Regions from separate parts of the Caballeronia grimmiae genome, predicted to be linked through region 2. Evidence: riboswitches for the same ligand, from Rfam matches in the RefSeq annotation. Region 2 holds a riboswitch; the other holds the start of a gene.

Region 1 (3,401 bases), on a different replicon from region 2:
CTTCGTCCGGTTCGGACTTCATCAGCCAGTAGCGCATGAGGAGAGCGGGAAGAATCGGCGATGCAAATAAAAACGGCATCGGATAAACCGATGCCGTCTGGATAAGGTCCCCGCCTCAGCCGCTAGGCCGGCATCCTGAACCTGGGTTCAAGATTGGTCGCGGTAAGCAACACTTCGGGTACATCAGACTAGTGACGCGCGCGCCCGTGTTACAAGGTTCCGCAACCGTGCCAATGTGACATTGGTTCAAGGAATATATGACCTTGGCGCACCAGGCAGGGAAACCTCACTCTACACCAATCATTTGCCTTGTGCAGCCCCTGCGCCGTGATCGCGCAGTATCTTTTTTTGATTGACACCGCGAGGCTGATTAGATCAGCGCATCATGCAAACGGCTTGCACTCACTGCACTTCATATTGTGCGATGACCGCGCCGAGCTGCTGGTTCATCGAATGCACCGTGCGGCGAATTTCTTCGGCGGGGAAGGCTTCGCCATGACGCACGCTTTCCTGCAGCCGAAGCAATTCGGACGCCAGCGACAGCGCGGCCATCACCGCGATGCGATCCGTGCCGCGCACGCTGCTGGCATTGCGGATCTTGTTCATTTCGGCGTCGACGCGGGCGACTGCTTCGCGCAATGCGGCTTCCGTTTCCGGCGAGCACGCGAGGCGATACGGCTGCCCGAGGATGGATACTTCGATCTGCGTGGTCGTCATGCCTTCTCTCCGTGATGATGTTCGCCGTGCATCTCTTCAGCATGCGCATGTTCGGGCTGCGCGTCGCGCGATGCCTGCGATTCGGCGTTGAGAAGGTCGAGCTGATTGTCGCTTTCGGCGTGATGCGTTTTGCCGCGCGGCAGCTTCTCGAGGATTGCGTTGAGGCGCACCTGTGCGTCGTCGATCTTCGCGGAAAGCGAGTCGCGCTCGGCTTGCAATGCGTCGCGCTCGCTTCGCACCTGCACGAGCTCGGCCTGAACGCCCGCGTAGTCGGCGCGCAATTGTTCGATTTGCGCTTCGAGCGCGAGACGCGCCTGATGGTGGCGCTCGCTGATCTGGATCAGCCGGCCGATGTTTCCTGACAGTGATTCGAGTTCGTTGAGCATGTGCTGCGTCCTCTAAAGACCTGGCATTTTAGCGCGGTTCAAAGCAGCTTCCGATAATTGTCTCGTTTCGAGACGTAACAACCCCGGAACATGCGCGCATCGCGATGCATTTGTGTGTGGAAAGAGCGAGCGTGCGTGTTCATTGCAGGGTGCCGGGCACGGCGCGCGTTCTTGACGGCCCCGATGCCCGCTCCTACACTTGCCGCACTTTTGGTGCTCGCGTCCGCTTCTCTCGCGGATGCAGTCAAACGGGAAACAGGGAGCGAAGTCCACGGCGCATGACCGGGACGCGCCAACCTGTGCTGCCCCCGCAACGGTAAGCGACCGCAACGCAAGTTGCAAGTCGTCCCTCGCGCGTTTCTCGCGTCGCATCGCATGGTTCGTCGGCATGCGGCACGCCCTGCAAGAAACGTGTCGACGCCACTGCGCGCCATGCGCGGGAAGGCGGGACGAAGCGTCGCCAGCCCGGATACCGGCCAATCGTCCAGCGCGTCCATGTCATCGGCATAGTGGCGCGCGCGTCGCGCACAGACCTCGCGGGGAGCGGGGCACGCGCCAGCCCCGAACTGGATTTTCAAGCATGGTTTCATCTCCGTCCGGCATGAAGCGTCGCGCCGTTTGCGTGGCATCGTGCGCGGCGTTCAGCGCGCTGCCCGTGCAATCCGCTCATGCCGATACCGCCGCGCAAACGCTCGCGCCGGTCGTCGTTACGGCGACGCGCACCGCGCAGCCGCTCGCCGATTCGCTCCCGCAAACGTCGCTCTTCGACGAGCAGGACATCGCCGACACCAACGCTCGCGACGTGCTCGGCCTGATCGCGCTCGCGCCCGGCGTACAGGTCACACGAAACGGCGGGCCGGGCGCGAACTCGGGCGTGTACATACGCGGCGCGGCGTCGTCGCAATCGCTCGTGCTGATCGATGGCGTGCGTGTCGAGTCGGTATCGCTCGGCGCGGCGCAGCTGTCGCAAATGATGCTCGATGAGACCGGCCGCGTCGAAGTGGTGAACGGCAATGTATCGGCGTTGTATGGATCGAATGCGATCGGCGGCGTCGTGCAAATCTTCACGAAAGAGGGCGATGCCCACCCGCCGCGCTTTCACTTCGAAGCCGAGTACGGCAGCTATCGCACGCAGCGTCAGTCGGCGGGCGTCGACGGCGCGCTCGATGCCGAGGGCCGCACTACCTTCAGCCTGAACGTGTCCCGCGAAAAGACCGACGGCTTCTCGTCGATCGATCCGGCGCTCGCGCCCGGTGCGAATCCGAACGCGAACGGTTATCTGAACGAAAGCGTCGCCGCGACGCTGCGCCACAAGTTCACCGACAAGTGGGATGCGGGCGTGCGCTTCCTGCAATCGAACGGCGTCGACAGCTTCGACGATGCATACGGCACCCCGGCCGACATCAACAAGACGCACGACCGCGTGCGTTCGGCTTCAGTGTTCGCGAACGGCAGGCTCACCGACCGCTGGACCACGCACTTCACCATCGCGCAGGGACAGGACCGCGCGAACATCGAGCAGAACGGCGTGTATACGAGCCGATTCAACTCGGAGAATCATCAGTACCTCTGGCAAAACGACTTCAGGCTCACCGATGCCCACAAGCTGCTGTTCGGCTATGAGCATCTCGATCAGTCGCTCGATTCGGATCAACTGAGCGCGCCCGATCGTCACGTCAATTCGGTGTTCGCGGGCTACGTGGGGCGCTTCGGTCGGAGCGAAGTGCAGGCGAACGTGCGACACGACCAGTACTCCGATTTCGGCGGCGCGAACAGCTACTATCTCGGCTACGCGTACAAGTTCGACGCTCACTGGCGCGCGAGCGCGAGCTATGCGGCGTCGTTCCGCGCACCGAGCTTCGACGACCTCTACTATCCGTTCAGCGGCAATGCGTCGATTCAGCCTGAGCGCAGCCATTCGGTCGAGGCCGCGTTGCAATATGCATCGGACGCAGTGGGCGTGGTGCGCGTGACGGCGTTTCAGACGCGCTATTCGAATCTGATCGACTACGTATCGGACGGCAGCGGCTTCTATATCGCGCAGAACGTGGGACGCGCGAAGGTGCAGGGCGTCGAGGGATCGTGGGCGGGGCATGTGGGCGCCACCGATATCCGCGCGGGCGTCACGTTCCAGAATCCCGTCGACGAGACGAATCACGAAGAACTGACGAGGCGTGCGCGGCGCTTTGCATCGCTGTCGGCGCATCGTTCGATCGGACGATGGCGCGTGGGTGGCGAGTGGATTGTGAGCGGCGCGCGCAGCGATTACGATTCGACGCTCGCGGGCTACGGCGTCGT
Region 2 (3,401 bases):
CCAACGCGGACGATATCGCGTTGCCCGAGCGTCATCTCGGCCTGACGCAAGCGCAGGAAATCGCGAGCCTCGATGCACGCCTCGATCGCGCCGCCGATGCCATCGCTACCACCTCGCTTGGCGACCTGCCGCCGTATGTCGAGTTCGAAGATGCGACGCTCGATGCACCGCCGCGCGTGCCCGATGGGATGCGAATCGCCATCGCGCGCGATACCGCGTTTTCTTTCATCTATCCGGCGAACATCGACTTGCTGATTGCGATGGGCGCGACCGTCACGACGTTCTCTCCGCTCGCCGACGAACCGCTGCCCGCCGATACCGATGCGCTCTATCTTCCCGGCGGCTATCCCGAACTGCATGCGGCCACGCTCGCATCGAATGCATGCACGCGAGCGTCGATCAGGGAGCACGTTGCGCGTGAGCGCGTGGTCGTCGCGGAATGCGGCGGCATGCTTTATCTGCTCGACACGCTGACGGATATCGAAGGCAACCGGCACGCGATGCTTGGTGTGTTGCCCGGCAATGCGACCATGCAGCGGCGTCTCGCACGCCTCGCGATGCAGCGTCTCGACACTGCACATGGCGTGCTCACCGGCCACACCTTTCACTACTCGACACTCGATACGCCGATGCAGCCGCAACTCACCGCGACGCATGCAACGACGGGCGCGGCAGGCGAAGCGCTTTATCGCCAGAGCCGCATCACGGCAACGTATATGCACGCTTATTGGCCGTCGAACCCGGCGGCAGCCGCCGCGCTGTTTCGCGGCGAATCACTATGACGATGACATTGGACCTCGCCTTCACGATCGAACGCGCGAAAGCGCAAGAACCCATTGGTTCGCCTTGCACCGGCGTATGCAGGATCGATCCCGCACACGAACTGTGCGCGGGATGCTTCAGAAGCCGAGCGGAAATCAAAGCCTTCAGATCGATGGACGATGCCGCAAAGCTCGCCCTTCTCGAGGAATTGCCCGGCAGGCAAGCATCGGTGTCGGGCGTGAAGATCGCTTAGACCGTCGCCATGCTTCGCCGCGCGGGACGTTCCAGTTCGCGGGCGGCGAGTGCGCCGAAGACAAGTCCGAGCGTCGTCCAGATGATCGCCTGAATGCCGATGGCGGCCACGCGGAAATTCCAGAGCAACGATCCGGAGAAACCAGCGGGCACTTCATCGACGCGCGGCAGGATGAATTGCGCAAGCACCATCAACGCCATATACGCAGCGCCCGCGATGATCGTCGCATTCCAGTTGCCCTGAGTGCCATGCAAGCGCCTTTGAAACCACACGGAAAAAGCCGCCGTCGCAATGGAAATCGCAACGATGCCGAAGAACAATGCAGTGCGCACGCCGATGGTCTCAGGATTGCCGACGGCGGGCGGATTCGGCGGATACACGAGAAACGGCGCAACGGTCACGCTGACGAAGCCGAACATCGCGAGCAATGCCGCTACGCCACGCGCGTGCAAAGCGCCGAGCCGCCCGTAAGCGAGGGCAAAGACAAGCGAGAAAATGCCGCCGAGCGCCGTGCCGAATACCGCGATGCCTGTGAGCAAGCCTAAGCCCGCCTGAGTATCGCGGCTAACGATGTCTTCGCCGCCTTCGTGTTCGTGTGAATGCGCCGCCCCTTCATGCCCTGCATGCGCATGTTCGTGCTGCGCTTCGAAAGCGATGGCGCGCTCGACCGATGCTTCACCCACCGTCTTTGCGAACGCGAAGCCGAGCAGGCCCGCGACGAGTCCCGCGATCATGCCGCGTATCAACAGACTGCGAATCACGGCCCGTCCTCAGTGGCACGGAAAGCCGAGCAAATGCCGGCCATCGTGAACGAACTCGTGGACGTAGGTGCCCGACAGAATCGACGTTGCGCCCTGCTCTGCGCCGACGAAGTAAATGGCGATTAGCAGAATGAGGCCGATAAACACGGCCCAAGGCAGGACTTCGCGCACCGGAATGGGGACAGGTGCGTCGATTGTCGGCAAAGAAGGAGCAGCGGAAAAGACCGGTGCGTTGGAAGCATTCATGGATGGTTCTCCTGGGAAAAGCGCGTCCCGATAGACGAAGAGCTTGCAGCGGGGTCTGACTCGCGGGCTATCTATTTGACACGCCCGCTTACAGTGGCGCGACCGTGCCGGGTTTGCACCGGCTTCCTCGCACTGCAAGCTTGCCATTCTATGACGATTACCGGCAAAGTAAAGCAATGCTGCTCTAAGGCGATTGATTGAAGTGAACGTTATTCTGCTTTGCCACGGCGCTACGCATGCCATGAGAGCCGCGCGCTTTCCGACTGGTGACGAACCCGTTGAGCGCGGCGAATTCGCGCGCTTCGATCTTCCTCACGACGTTCCTGTCATTTCCAGTCCGGCCGCCGCAGCGCGCGAGACGGCCTCATGGCTAACGAGTAATTTCACGATCGACCCTGCGTTCGACGATATCGACTATGGCCGTTGGCGCGGCCATGCCCTTCGCGAGATTGCGCAGCAGGAAGCGGCAAACATCGCTGCGTGGTTATCGGATGTGAATGCGCGCCCGCATGGCGGCGAGAGCATCGCCATGCTGGCGGAACGCGTCGCCGGGGCGCTGACGCGTATCGGGACCGATGCGTTGCATGAATGCTGCATCGTGGTCACGCATGCGATCGTCGTCAAAGCGGCGCTCGCGCATGTGCGCGGCGAAGCACTGGCGTCGTCGTTGAGAATGGATTTCGCGCCCTTGTCGTCGATACAGCTTGAATATGATGAAGCGCGTCGTTTATGGTCCGTACGAAACTTCGATGCCAGCGCAAGGCTCAAAAGCATCGACAGCGCATGACGCTGCCGCACACTCAAGGAGACTCACATGGCGCACTACGTTGATGGTTTCGTCGTACCCGTGCCAATCGACAAGATAGATGCATACCGGGCCATGGCCGAGGAAGCCGGCAGAATATGGCTCGAACACGGCGCGCTGCAGTTCGTCGAAGCCATCGCCGATGACGTCAAACCGGGCGAACTCACTTCGTTTCCGCAGAGCGTTCAGCTAAAGGAAGGCGAGACAGTTGCGTTCTCGTGGATACTTTACGATTCGCGAGAGCAACGCGACGCAGTGAACGAGAAAGTCATGAACGACCCTCGGCTGAAGGCCATGATGGAGAAGGCTCCGCCGCCGTTCGACGGAAAACGCATGTTCTTCGGCGGATTCAAGACGCTGGTCGAACTCGGCAGCGCCTGAGCGCGCTTAGCGCAATTCACAAAGGAAAAGCATCGACATGTTCATCGCCATGAATCGCTTCAAGATAGTGCCGGGCGCCGAGTCGGATTTCGAACGGCTGTGGACGAGCCGCGATACTCATCTGAAGGAAGTGCCCGGCTTCGTCGAGTTTCATCTGTTGAAAGGCCCGATTAAGGACGACCACGTGCTTTAT

The links. Region 2 has a riboswitch for cobalamin ahead of LDZ21_RS15920 (CbtB domain-containing protein). Riboswitches for the same ligand answer to the same signal wherever they lie in the genome.
Region 1: another riboswitch for cobalamin. It lies ahead of LDZ21_RS10600 (TonB-dependent receptor plug domain-containing protein); the one in region 2 lies ahead of LDZ21_RS15920 (CbtB domain-containing protein).

Annotation. Positions count from the first base shown of each region.
Region 1 covers NZ_CP084271.1:2,204,785-2,208,185, reverse strand. The annotation lists gene LDZ21_RS10620 (EVE domain-containing protein) at 1-37, opposite strand, end outside; RNA gene ssrS (6S RNA) at 104-285, opposite strand; gene LDZ21_RS10610 (cell division protein ZapA) at 403-717, opposite strand; gene LDZ21_RS10605 (hypothetical protein) at 714-1,103, opposite strand; cobalamin riboswitch at 1,298-1,598, shown strand; gene LDZ21_RS10600 (TonB-dependent receptor plug domain-containing protein) at 1,684-3,401, shown strand, end outside.
Region 2 covers NZ_CP084272.1:500,966-504,366, reverse strand. The annotation lists gene LDZ21_RS15935 (cobyrinic acid a,c-diamide synthase CobB) at 1-782, shown strand, start outside; gene LDZ21_RS15930 (DUF1289 domain-containing protein) at 779-1,015, shown strand; gene LDZ21_RS15925 (CbtA family protein) at 1,012-1,776, opposite strand; gene LDZ21_RS15920 (CbtB domain-containing protein) at 1,786-2,022, opposite strand; cobalamin riboswitch at 2,053-2,174, opposite strand; gene LDZ21_RS15915 (histidine phosphatase family protein) at 2,264-2,809, shown strand; gene LDZ21_RS15910 (DUF1428 domain-containing protein) at 2,837-3,208, shown strand; gene hmuQ (heme-degrading protein HmuQ) at 3,246-3,401, shown strand, end outside.